DNA from 3 places in the Agrobacterium sp. CG160-95 genome. Region 2 is predicted to be linked to each of the others. Evidence: predicted binding sites of a transcription regulator. Region 2 holds the regulator's gene; each other region holds the start of a gene.
The links. Region 2 encodes LexA, which represses DNA repair genes until DNA is damaged. Its sites were predicted from a motif close to TGTTCNNNNTGTGTTCNG; they were not measured.
Positions count from the first base shown of each region.

Region 1: ACQZ63_RS12465 (ATP-dependent helicase) is a predicted target of LexA. The motif match lies at 2,115-2,132, and genes of this name have one in related genera.
Region 3: ACQZ63_RS03665 (PA0069 family radical SAM protein) is a predicted target of LexA. The motif match lies at 1,508-1,525, and genes of this name have one in related genera.

Region 1 covers NZ_JBNWDU010000003.1:225,614-229,828, reverse strand. Annotated here, with positions in the region: gene ACQZ63_RS12465 (ATP-dependent helicase) at 1-2,021, opposite strand, end outside; gene ACQZ63_RS12460 (carboxylesterase family protein) at 2,309-3,046, shown strand; gene ACQZ63_RS12455 (LacI family DNA-binding transcriptional regulator) at 3,258-4,215, shown strand, end outside.
Region 2 covers NZ_JBNWDU010000001.1:58,448-62,662, reverse strand. Annotated here, with positions in the region: gene ACQZ63_RS00340 (ComEC/Rec2 family competence protein) at 1-1,114, shown strand, start outside; gene ACQZ63_RS00335 (glutathione S-transferase family protein) at 1,131-1,814, opposite strand; gene lexA (transcriptional repressor LexA) at 2,255-2,977, opposite strand; gene ACQZ63_RS00325 (VOC family protein) at 3,189-4,070, shown strand; gene kdsA (3-deoxy-8-phosphooctulonate synthase) at 4,070-4,215, shown strand, end outside.
Region 3 covers NZ_JBNWDU010000001.1:717,224-721,438, forward strand. Annotated here, with positions in the region: gene ACQZ63_RS03655 (FAD-binding oxidoreductase) at 1-806, shown strand, start outside; gene ACQZ63_RS03660 (hypothetical protein) at 834-1,352, opposite strand; gene ACQZ63_RS03665 (PA0069 family radical SAM protein) at 1,641-2,798, shown strand; gene ACQZ63_RS03670 (ribonuclease HII) at 3,137-3,790, shown strand; gene ACQZ63_RS03675 (permease) at 3,928-4,215, shown strand, end outside.

The DNA.
Region 1 (4,215 bases), on a different contig from region 2:
TGCTGCGCGCTGCGCTCGGAGGCTGCGGCCGAAACCAGGGGCCAGGTGGCGGTTTCAAAGAACTGCAGCAAAGTTGCCGGTATGAAGCGGGTTCTAGCGGCATAGACATGCCGGTCGCCCTGCGCGTTCTGGCCATGGGTGAAGAACCGTTGCGGGGTTATCAGTGACAGGCTGTCCTTGGCGCGCGTCATGGCGACATAGAGCAGCCGGCGTTCCTCCTCGACTTCATGCGTGGAGCCGACACCCAGATCGGAGGGTATGCAGCCATCGACCACGTTCAGGATAAAGACGGAACGCCACTCCTGGCCTTTTGCCGAATGAATGGTTGAAAGCGTCAGATAATCCTCATCGAGCAGCGGCACGCCTGCCTGATCGCTGGTGGCATCCGGCGGATCGAGCGTCAGTTCGGTGAGGAAGCGTTCGCGGGAAGGATAGCCGCCGGCAATCTGCTCGAGTTGCAGCAAATCGGCCTTCCGCGTCTCGGCATCCTCATGGATGCGTTCGAGGTGGGGCTCGTACCAGAGCCGCGCCTGCTCGATATCTGATGGCCAGCCGCCGTGCAATTTTCGCATGTTCGCCAGCAACTGCACGAAGGATACCCAGTCATCACCGGTTTTGGGTGGCGGCGGAATTTCGGCTAGGGCGAGCAGAGGTTCAGGATCTGCCGCAATCGTATCGAGAATATTGCCGGCTTTCTTCGGCCCGATACCCGGCAGCATCTGAAGTAGCCTGAAACCGGCGACGCGGTCACGCGGGTTTTGCGCGAACCGCAATACCGCCAGCATGTCCTTTACATGGGCACTGTCGAGAAACTTCAGGCCGCCAAATTTGACGAAGGGAATATTGCGGCGTGTAAGTTCAACTTCAAGCGGCCCGCTGTGACTGGAGGTGCGAAACAGCACGGCCTGTTGCTTCAGCGTCATGCCGGTCTCACGATTGGCCAGCACCTGGTCAATAATGAAGTTCGCCTGCTCGGTTTCGCTTTTTACTGTCACGAGCTTTGGCCGCTCGAGCGACTGTCGTTCGGTCCAGAGGTTTTTGGTAAATCGCTCACGGGCAAGGTCGATGACACCATTGGCGGCAGCCAGTATCGGCTGTGTCGAGCGATAGTTGCGATCAAGGGTGATAATATCGGCAGCCGGGCTGAAAGATGCCGGAAAATCAAGGATATTGCGCACCGTTGCTGCCCGGAAGGAATAGATCGACTGGGCATCGTCACCCACCACGGTCAATCCGCGACCGCCCGGTTTCAGTGCCATCAGCACCGCGGCCTGCAGCCGATTGGTATCCTGATATTCGTCGACCATCACGTGGTCGAAACGATTGCCGATATCGCCTGCAAGGTCGGGATCGCTGACCATCTGGGCCCAGTAGAGCAGAAGATCGTCGTAATCGAGAACGTTCTGGGCCTGCTTGGCCTCCACATAGGCAGCGAATAATTGCTTGAGCTCTTCTTCCCAACTGGACACCCATGGATAGTGCTGGCGCAGGATTTCTTTCAGCGGCGTTTGTGAATTGACGGCGCGCGAATAGATCGCAAGACAGGTGCCCTTTGTCGGAAAACGGCTCTCGGTCTTGGAGAAACCCAGCTCGTGTCGGGCAAGGTTCATCAGATCAGCGCTGTCTTCGCGGTCGTGGATCGTGAAATCCACGTCCAGTCCAATCTGTTCCGCATAGATTCGCAAGAGGCGCGCGCCGATCCCGTGAAACGTGCCGGACCAGGCCATCGCATCCGTGAGGGCTCCGGCGTTAGCGCCGATGACCTGCTTGCAGATACGCTCGACACGACGGGACATTTCGGAGGCGGCACGCCGTGAAAACGTCATCAGCAGGATGCGGCGAGGATCGGCGCCATTGACGATCAGATGCGCCACCCGGTGCGCCAGCGTATTGGTCTTGCCGGAACCGGCACCGGCGATAATCAGCAACGGTCCAGCCGTGTGTCCGCCTGAAGGCCCAACGCCATGTTCCACGGCCTTGCGTTGCTGCTCGTTCAGTTTGTCCAGATAGGCAACCGCCATGCCTGCATCCTTGATATTTGCCTATCCGCACGAAGACGGCATTTTTCAAAAGCACTCTTGTTGCAATGATTAGCAAAAACTCAAACAGCAGGCCAGAACAAATAATGAACGCATGTCTCTGTCCTCCACACTGCGGTGGACAAACCTGGCTGATCGATATTCGCAGCCTCAATCGGGTTCCGCATGGCGTGTTGACCGGCATGCTTTTCAAACCAATGAACCAACCCGGCGGCTGATGAGTTCACCAGTCGCGTCTTGGAAGACGTGTTTGTTGGGAGGACAAAAGCATGAAGCATCTGAAACTATGCCTGATCGCTGTTGCAGCACTGGCCACATCGACATTTGCCTTTGCCGAGCAGAAGGCCATGAGGTCTGACGCAACGATCGCGTCGGATATCAATTATCTGCTTTACACGCCCAAAGACTATGCCGGTTCGGACAAAACCTATCCTCTCGTGGTCTGGCTGCATGGCGGCGATCAGGGCGGGAGCGACGTCGAAAAGCTGCGCCGCAGCGGTCTGCCAAAATTGATCGAAGGCGGCCGTGATTTTCCTTTCATGGTGTTTTCGCCACAAAATCCGAGCGAGGAACTGCTTTATCCGATCGAACGTGTCGCAAGCGTCCTGGCTTCCGTTGTGGCGGATCATCGGGTGGACCGCAGCCGTATCTATCTGATTGGATATAGCCGGGGAGGGTTCGGCGCCTGGTCAATGGCCGAGCAGTTTCCACAAACTTTTGCTGCGGTCGTCCCAATTGCCGGTGGCGGCATCCGCCATTACCTCAACCGCACCAATGAAAAGACAGCATTCTGGGCCTTTCACGGCTCAAGGGATGAGGTGATTCCTTTGTCCGATACTGTTGTCCTCGTTCAGCGTCTCCAGGAACTGAAACGTAATGTGCGGCTGACGGTTTTTGAAGATACGAACCATGAAGAGGTGGAGGCAAAAGTGCTCGGCGATGAGGCGATGTGGACCTGGCTTCTCCAGCAAAAGCTTGCAGACGCAAAGACGCCTTCGGTACCCTGAATCCGCAGCGGGCACCGTTTTACCGCTGGTATGAAAGCCCATAACCCAGCGCGGCCGTCATAAGGCCGGGCTGGCCGCATCATAAGCCTTCGTCAAAACATCTCTCCGCAAGCGTGTCTTTCGCCTCTTGACACAGAGTAGGGAAGTCGTGCTAATACGCATTAACAGCTAATACGTATTAGCAGTCAACGAGTGTCGGGGAGGGCATTGCGTGACCAGCCATAAACGCCTTACTCAGAACGATATTGCGAAGCTTGCCGGCGTCAGTCAGGCAACAGTATCGCTTGTTCTGAACGGCGCGCCGACCGCGATTGCGCGTATCCCGGCTGAAACACGCGAACGCGTACAGGCGGTCATTCGCAAGACGGGTTATGTCGCGGACCCGATCGCGCGCCGCATGGCCAAGGGGCTTAATCGCATCCTCGGCGTCTTCACCTACGAGCCTGCTTTTCCAAGCGCACAGGCGGACTTCTTCACGCCGTTCCTGTTGGGCATCGAGGAAGAGGCGCAACAGCAGGCGTACGATCTTCTGCTGCTGACCAGTGCCGGCGTCGGCAACAACCGCAAGATTTTTTCCGAGGGCAACAGGCTCCGGATCGCCGATGGCTGCCTTGTCCTGGGCCGTGAATTCGACCGCAAGGAGCTTACCCGGCTGGTCTCGGAAGATTATCCATTCGTGGCGATCGGCCGACGCGACGATGCGGGCGGGCCCGTGCCCTATGTCGGCGGCGACTATGCCGCGGGCACACGGCAGCTTGTTGAGGATGCCATGATGCTCGGGCATTCCAAACTCGCCTATATCGGCCCTGCGGGTCCGGCGGAATCGATTGCCGACCGCTGGCGAGGTTTCAGTGATGCGCTCGGCACGGCGGCGACGCTTGCATTGCACATAAAGGCGGTAAACCGGCCTGCCGAAAAGATCCTCGACGCGATCATCGAAAGCGGCGCGACGGTGGCATTTTTCATAGAACTGGCGGATGCGGTGCGCGTCGAGACTTTGGCACGGGAGCGCGGAATTGGGGTGCCCGACGTGTTTTCGATGGTCGTGCTTGGCAGCCATATTCGTGCCGGCCGCAGCCCGGTGCGTTTCACATCCTATGAAATTCCCCGTGAAGAGATGGGCCGGCAGGCGACTGCAATGCTGGTGAACCGCATCGAGACCGGCAGCC
Region 2 (4,215 bases):
CATCGGGCGCAAGCCCGCATGGCTGAAGGTGGCGGAAATGATGGGCGCGGTCATTGGCGGCGTTATCACGACGTCGCTGATCGGGGGCCTTTCTACGGCGATCTATTCGGCCGAACATTTTCACCGTGTCACCACCTATGGACTGTTCGCCAATCTGGCTGCAATGCCGCTCATGTCGCTGATCGTCATGCCATTCGCTCTTATCGCCATGCTGCTGATGCCCTTCGGGCTCGACGCGCCGTTCCTGAAGATCATGGGTTATGGCATGGCACTCGTCATCGAGGTTGCAAACGAGGTGGCCTCCTGGGGCGGCAGCGCAGCGACGGGGCGTCCGCATGGCTGGTTTATCGGTTTGGCTTCGGTGGGTTTCCTGCTGCTGACATTGCTGCGCAGCCGGCTTGCACTTCTTGGCATCCCGTTTCTGCTCTTGGCCTTCGGCGTGTCGGCAGTTACGGCCTATCGTGATCTGCCGGATCTATTGATTCACGAGGACGGCGAATTGGTGGCACTCGTGGAGGATGGCAAGGTCTCAACCACAAAAGCCCGTCCGCAGGGCTTCGTTTACGGCCAGTGGCAAAGGGCGCTGCTGCTGCCGGAAAAAACCGTGCCGCCGGGTTTTATAAATGGCGAGAGCACGGCAAATACTGCTGGTTCTGCCTCGAGATCGAAACTGTCGCCGGAAGACATGGCTGTGGTGGTGCGCGAGATGACGGCGGCGCTCAAAGACGCCAAAGCTGGCGTCTTCACCTGCAGGAAAGACATATGGTGCGTAGCGAGCGCCGCGAGCGGAGAGTGGATTGTCGTTCTGGAAGATGGCCGCTTCGCCGGAAAAGCCTGCGATATTGCCGATATCGTCGTTGTTTCCCGCAGAACCTCTTTTTCTCAGTGCCGCTCGGGTGCACTCCTGCTCAGCCGTGACATCTTGCGGCGTCTCGGTTCCGTGGAAATAGATTTTGCTGACAAGAGGGAGGAGGGTGTGGCGAGCGGGCTGCGCGCCGCAATCGCCGGAACGGACAGGCCCTGGAGCCAGCACCGTTATTACGACTGGAAAAGCGGACGTTTCGACCGTGATCTGCCGCAGCCCATCATCCGGCTGCTGGCGGCGTCGCAATGACTGCCGCCAGCATGGATCATCGGGCCTTGGCGCGCAAATCTTCAGTCAATTCGCCGATCTCGCCAACTTCCTCTTCATGACCAGCGTCGCGCCAGCTCTCCTTCAAACCGGCCTCGTACCATTCTTGCATGGCAGGCAGGGCGAGCAGCCGGTCGCAATAGGCTTTCGCTGCTGGCGAAAGATCCGCGCTGCCATAGGTCTGGAAACGGAATGCAACCGGGCAGAAGAAAGCATCGACCGCCGTGAACTTTTGACCGGCAAGATATGGCCCGCCGAATTTTGTAAGACCCTCGCTCCACAACGCATCAATCCGCTTTATATCGGCCTTAAGTCCGGCATCGCCGCCCCTGGGTTTGACCCGAATGCCCACCGACATGGGATAGAGATTGCGCAGCGAGGAAAAGCCGGCATGCATCTCACTTGCGGCCGAACGCGACCATGCCCTCGCATGCTTGTCGCTTGCCCAGACGCTCTGGTGTCTTTCAGCAAGATATTCGACGATCGAAAGCGTTTCCCAAACCGTCATACCCTCGTCGACCAGGCAGGGCACCTTGCCCGTCGGCGAAAAGGAGGAGAAGGAGACGCCTTCGCCGAACGGAATGAGCTTTTCATCAAAGGCGATACCGAGCGTGCGCATCAATACCCACGGCCGCAGCGACCATGAAGAATAGTTCTTGTTGGCTATATAAAGATCGTACATGGCGTATCTCCCGGATATGACGCGTATTTCTACACCTGCCAAGCGTTCACGGAATATCGAAAATTATCCATGGCTCCCATAAACGCCGTTGATGAATGGTGATGTGGGGTCACTGAGAGCGCGCCTTGCGATAAGTCACCCTTTGGTGACCACTAAAACTGACTGCGCAACACGACAGAACAACGTCGCTAAAAAACAGCGGATGGGATCGCTTCGACAATTATAGCGAACAGCCCATTCGCCACCACGCCTGTAGCGAAACCGAAGCATCTTTATGGAGTAGGAACTCAGTTTAGAAAGGGCAACGCGCATAGGCTGAATGGCGCATATCCTCGTGCACCCGCAAAAGCACGCCACGTTTGGAAACAGCCAAACCCGATTATAGGCGCCATCTTCACGATGACGCCTATTGTAAAGTGAATACGTTCGGTTCGATAAGATCAATGGTAGCGGCGGATCAGCCCCACCAGCTTGCCCTGAATTTTCACCCGGTCGGGCCCGAAGATACGGGTCTCATAGGCTGGGTTTGCCGCCTCGAGCGCAATGGAGGCTCCCTTGCGGCGGAAGCGCTTCAGCGTGGCTTCCTCGTCATCCACCAGAGCCACAACGATGTCCCCGGGATTGGCGGTGTTGCCGTTGCGGATGATGACTGTGTCGCCGTCGAAAATGCCGGCCTCGATCATCGAATCACCCTTGACCTCAAGAGCGTAATGTTCGCCCGTGCCAAGCATGTCTACTGGCACGGCCACATCATGGGTGTTGTTCTGGATGGCGGAAATCGGCACGCCCGCAGCGATGCGGCCCATGACCGGCACGGTGACAGCCCCGCCCAGATCATTGGCCGGCGTCTTGGGGGCAGGGGCCGGTTCCGGCGTCTTGGGCTTGCCAAGGCTGCCTTCGATAACGCTCGGCGAAAAGCCGCGCTGCGGCCTTGCACCCGGCGTATAAGCCTCGGGCAGCTTGATGACTTCCAGCGCCCGGGCTCTATTCGGTAGCCGACGAATGAACCCGCGCTCTTCGAGAGCGGTTATCAGGCGGTGGATGCCGGATTTCGAAGCAAGATCGAGTGCGTCCTTCATTTCATCGAAGGAGGGCGGCACGCCGGACTCTTTCATTCGTTCATGAATGAAGAGAAGCAATTCCTGCTGTTTGCGCGTGAGCATGAGGAAAACACCCTTTAGAATCGTAGTGGAAGTCGCGAAACAAATACAGAACGAACACTATATGTTCCATATGTGTTCTGCAATCCCCTAAAATTTCGTGAAGGTGCCATCTGTTGCTGTGATGATTTGCCTCATAGCACGCAATTGTGCTTTTGTGCGGTCGAAACCGTCCCGGCATGCTCCGGGCGGAAGGCCGGCAGGATACATTTTCATGACGAAACCCTATAGCGTTGACCATCTCGTTTTGCCCGTGGAAGTCATAGGCGTCGCCGTGAAGCGCCTCGTCAGTCTTGGCTTTACGGTTGCGCCGGAGGCTCTGCATCCTTTCGGCACCCAAAATGCCTGCGTATTTTTCGCCGATGGCACCTATCTGGAGCCGCTCGCAATTGCTGATCCGGCTAAATATAATGCGTCAATAGAGAGGGGTGATGTGTTCACCGGCAGGGATGTGGCCTTCCGGCAACGGGACGGGCAGGAGGGTTTTTCGGCTCTTGTCGCCAGGACTGAAGACGCCTTGGTTGACCATGAGCGGTTTCGGGCAGCCGGCCTTTCGGCGGGCGATGTTTTCGAGTTTTCGCGGCCTGTTCGGATGTCGGATGGCTCGCAAGGCGAGGCGGCGTTCCGGCTGGCTTTTGCGGCAAGCGGAGCGGCCGCGGATTTCTTTTTGTTCAGTTGTCAACGGCTTCAAGCCCTTCCGGGCGATCGCACCATGCTGGAGCGCCACGCCAATGGTGTCACCGGCCTGAGTGAAATCGTCCTGTTTTCCGGCGGCAATATGAAGGTGGCGGGCCTGATCGAGACAGTGTTTGCCTGTGAAGGCAAATGGTCTCCGGGCGGTGATATGGTTTTCGCGACCGGCAATGCCAGCATCAGATTGACCGGAAAACCGCCTTTCGGCGGGCAGACCCTGAATGCTCAGGATGGCAACGAAGGCGGATTGCGCGGCGCGGGCATCGTCTTTTCGTCACACGATCTTGCCGTGACAGAGGCGGTGCTTGCTGCTAATGGCGTGTCCTGCGCAAAAGCGGACGGCCGTCTGGTGGTGCCCGCGGCACCCGGTCAGGGCGTTGCCTTCGCCTTCGAGGAAAAATGATGAGCGTTACGAACAATCTTAAAGTCACTGCCGGCGACGGCGCCAGCAAGGTTTCCTTCTCGAATACCGAGCGGTTTTCGCTGATTGCCGGTCCGTGCCAGATGGAAAGCCGCGAACATGCCTTCATGATCGCTGGCGTGCTGAA
Region 3 (4,215 bases), 660 kb from region 2:
GCGTTATCACCGGTGCGGTGCTGAAGCTTTTCCCCGTGCCGCTCGGCCATCAGGTGGGTTTTGCCGGTCTTCGATCCACCGACGATGCGTTGAAGCTGTTCGAAATGGCGTCGAACCTCTGCGGCACAGCGCTGACCGGTTTTGAGCTGATGCCGCGCATCGGCGTGGAATTCACCGCCAAACATATTCCCGGCGTGCGCGATCCGCTACAAACGCCGCATGACTGGTACGCGCTCATCGATATCTCCACCTCCGATTCGGCTGAGACGGCTGAAACAATGATGCAATCGCTGTTGGAGCGCGGTTTTTCGGCCGGGCTGGTCGAGGATGCGGTGATCGCTTCATCGGAAGCGCAGCGTCAGGCGCTCTGGCATATGCGCGAAAGCATGTCGGATGCGCAAAAGCCGGAAGGCGGCTCTATCAAACACGACGTTTCCGTTCCGGTGTCGAAGATACCGGAATTCATGGCAACGGCGGAAAAGGCCGTTCTTGCCGCCATTCCCGGCGCCCGCGTCTGCGCCTTCGGCCATCTGGGCGATGGCAACATCCACTACAATATTTCCCAGCCGGTTGGTGCGGACAAAGCTGAATTCATCGGTCGCTGGCGGGATATGAACGAGATCGTGCACGGCATCGTGCTGTCGCTCGGCGGCTCGATTTCGGCCGAACATGGCATCGGCCAGTTGAAGCGCGACGAGCTGGCCGCGATCAGGCCTGGCATTGAAATGGACCTGATGCGACGCATCAAACACGCCTTTGACCCCGCGGGCATCATGAACCCCGGCAAGGTGATCACCGCCCGCTAGGGACAGCAGCTTCATCATCGTTGCAGGTTAGTTGGAAGTTCTCGCCGTCCAGGCGGGAACCAGTTCCGCATTCAGGCGGCGCGGCTTTTGCGCGTGCACGAGCTGTGTCAGGCCCATGCCGGATTTTGCGATCGCCACTGCATGTTTCTTCGGCATCAGGTAGCCGCATTCCAAGGGAGGACGGCGGCGCACTATCCGGCTGAAAAAGGGCCGCTTGTGATACCGGGACGGCGAGAAACGCGCGGGCTCCGCACAGACAGCCACATATTCAAGAATCTCTTCGATCCAGCCGCTCTGCGGACGCGCACCCGGTTCGACCAGCAGGATCCAATGCCCGCGCGCCGAGCGCATGACATCCTCAATATCCCACTGCGCATAAAAACGGCAGCCAGCGGCATCGGCGACGCGCGACGATCCATCGCGCGAACCGTGATCGAGGATCACAACGTCGCTTACCAGCCCTTCCACGGCCCCGGTTACAAGCGCAGACAGCGTATGCGCCAGTTCCGGTTCCTGATCCCGGCATTCCATTATGACTGTCAACATATGCATAGCTCTAACGCATCGCACAATAAATTGCCACTGCACTGGATGTCAGAAAATCCGCGACCGTTCAGGCTTAACTCTAACCCACCTTCAGGTGGGATTGATACAAACAAGACCCCGGCCGCGGGTTGGTCAGCTATCGATTTTGCATTTTTTGTTCTTGTAATGTTCTCATTTTTACGGTAGGAATTTAATCATTCGAAGAGGCAATGAAACGCCGGTTCGAGTGGAAACGGTTTAGGGCGTTGGCTTGCCTTGAGAGGCGTGCTGCACCCTGGGAGCATCCAGATGAGAGACCATACGCTTTCGGGGCAGGCTGCTTTCCAGCCGAGCCATACGCCTGACATTGCCAATGCGTTGGCCGATGCGTCGGGCCTGCGCATCGAGATCGACCGTCGTCGAGGGCGTGGCGCCGGACTTAACCCGGGCGGGCGCTTCGAGGCCCTGCAGCGGGAGGTTTTCGACGATGGCTGGCAGACCCTCGAGGAGCTGCCGGAGTTCCGCACCGAAGTGCAGGTGGAAAAGCCGCGCAGCATCATCAGCCGCAACGAATCGCCTGACATCCCTTTCGACCGTTCCATCAATCCCTATCGCGGCTGCGAACATGGCTGCATCTACTGTTTCGCCCGTCCGACGCACAGCTATATGGGGCTCTCTGCGGGGCTGGATTTCGAGGCGAAGCTTTTCGCCAAGCCGGATGCGGCAAAGCTGCTCGAAAGGGAGCTGGCGAAGCCCGGCTACAAGCCGCGCGTCATTGCCATCGGCACCAATACCGACCCCTACCAGCCGATCGAGCGCGAATGGCGCATCATGCGGCAGATACTGGAAGTGCTGGCAAAGGCCGACCATCCCGTCGCCATCGTCACCAAATCGGCCCTGATCAAGCGGGATATCGATATTCTCGCGCCCATGGCCAAGAAAGGTCTCGTCAAGGTTGGTATTTCCGTGACGACGCTGGACCGCAAGCTGGCACGCAGCATGGAACCGCGCGCCGCCACGCCCGAAAAGCGGCTGGAAGCGGTCAAGGCGCTGACGGATGCCGGCATTCCCGTGGCGGTGATGATGGCACCCGTCATTCCCGCACTCAACGATCATGAGATCGAACGCATTCTCGAAGCCGGCAAGGCCGCTGGCGCAACGGAGGCCTCCTATGTGCTGCTGCGCCTGCCGCTGGAGGTCAGCCCGCTCTTCCGCGACTGGCTGCTGCGCAACTATCCGGACCGCTACCGGCATGTCATGTCGCTGGTGCGCTCCATGCGCGACGGCAAGGATTACGATGCGGAATTCGGAAAACGCATGAAGGGTGCTGGTCCCTATGCATGGCAGATCGGCAGGCGTTTCGAAATGGCGACGAAACGGCTTGGCCTCATCCGCCGCGGCATTCACCTGCGCGACGATATCTTCGTGCCGCCGGGAGGTGCCGGCGTGCAATTGTCGCTGCTTTGAAAATATGAGGCCCGCTTGGCCGATCGAAGGCGCATTACGATGCGCGCAACGATACCCAGCGGTGCAGACACATAAGGAGTGGTGGCCCTTTCCTGTTGAAGGAGCCACGCTCTTGACGAAATGCCCGGCGGGTTTTCCCTGGCCCGTCGGACATCACCCCCCGGAACCCGCCGCCTCGCGTGCGATCGTTTTTCCTCCGCCGCCCCGTTGGAGGATCAAAGGTCATGACGACCTAAGGGGCACGGTTGGCCACGCCCCTTGACCCGGCTGGCCGCGCCCGTCATCGCCCGCTTCCGGGGGCTTGCAGGAGATCGGGTGTGTGTGCAAGTTTCTGCCGCATGAAACGCCGCACCACACCCGATTCTCCTGCCCTCTTTGATCTCGCCGATACGGGCCCAGATTTCTCCTTCGAACTTGAGGCCAGGAAGAAGGGGCTTTGGCCCGTGGCCGGCACGGATGAGGCAGGCCGGGGGCCTCTCGCGGGACCAGTGGTTGCGGCAGCTGTCATTCTCGATCCCGACAACATTCCTGGTGGTCTTGACGATTCCAAGAAACTGACCAAGCTGAAACGGGAAAGCCTGTTTCTGCAAATCATGGAAACATCGATCGTTTCCGTCGCCTCCTCTGGCCCCGGCCTTATCGACACCATGAATATCCTGCGCGCCAGCCTCGACGCGATGCGTCGCGCCGTACTCGGCCTCGAAATCTCCCCGGCCCTCGTGCTGGCAGATGGCCGCGACAAGCCGCCGGGCATCACCTGCGAGTCAAAGGCCGTCATCAAGGGCGATTCCCGCTCCCTCTCAATCGCCGCCGCTTCGATCATCGCCAAGGTGACCCGTGACCGGATGATGGAACGGGCCGGTGTAGTGCACAGCTCCTATGGTTTCGAAGGCCATGCGGGTTACGGCACACCAGCCCACCTGCGCGCCATAGAAAGCCATGGGCCCTGCCCGCTGCACCGGATGAGTTTCAGGCCGCTGAAGCAGGATTGATCGAAAACCACGATCCTGAAGCGGAGAATGCGGTCTCGCCCCGGATTTCAGCGCCCTGCCATGAGGTGACGATCTCCGTCTCCACTGGTAGAATTCTATCTCAATGCGTGGACTTGACGGGCTTTGGGAGAAGAGATTTGGATTTCATGAAACTGTTGAAGTCGCTCGAGGAACTTCTCTACGAGCTGGTTTCATGGCTCCTCTTCTATCCGCTGACAATGTGGCGATCGGTCGTCGCACCGCTCAGCATGATGCGCTACGCCGATAGCGAACTCGCGGATCGGCTCGAGGACCAGTATGACGACACACTGAGTCCACCCCTCTTCCTCCTGATCACTCTGCTATTTTCGCAGGGGCTCTCCGCCTCCCTTCCGACCATTTACGATCCCACATTGGCCGCCCGGGAGCTTGGTTCGGGTTCGAAC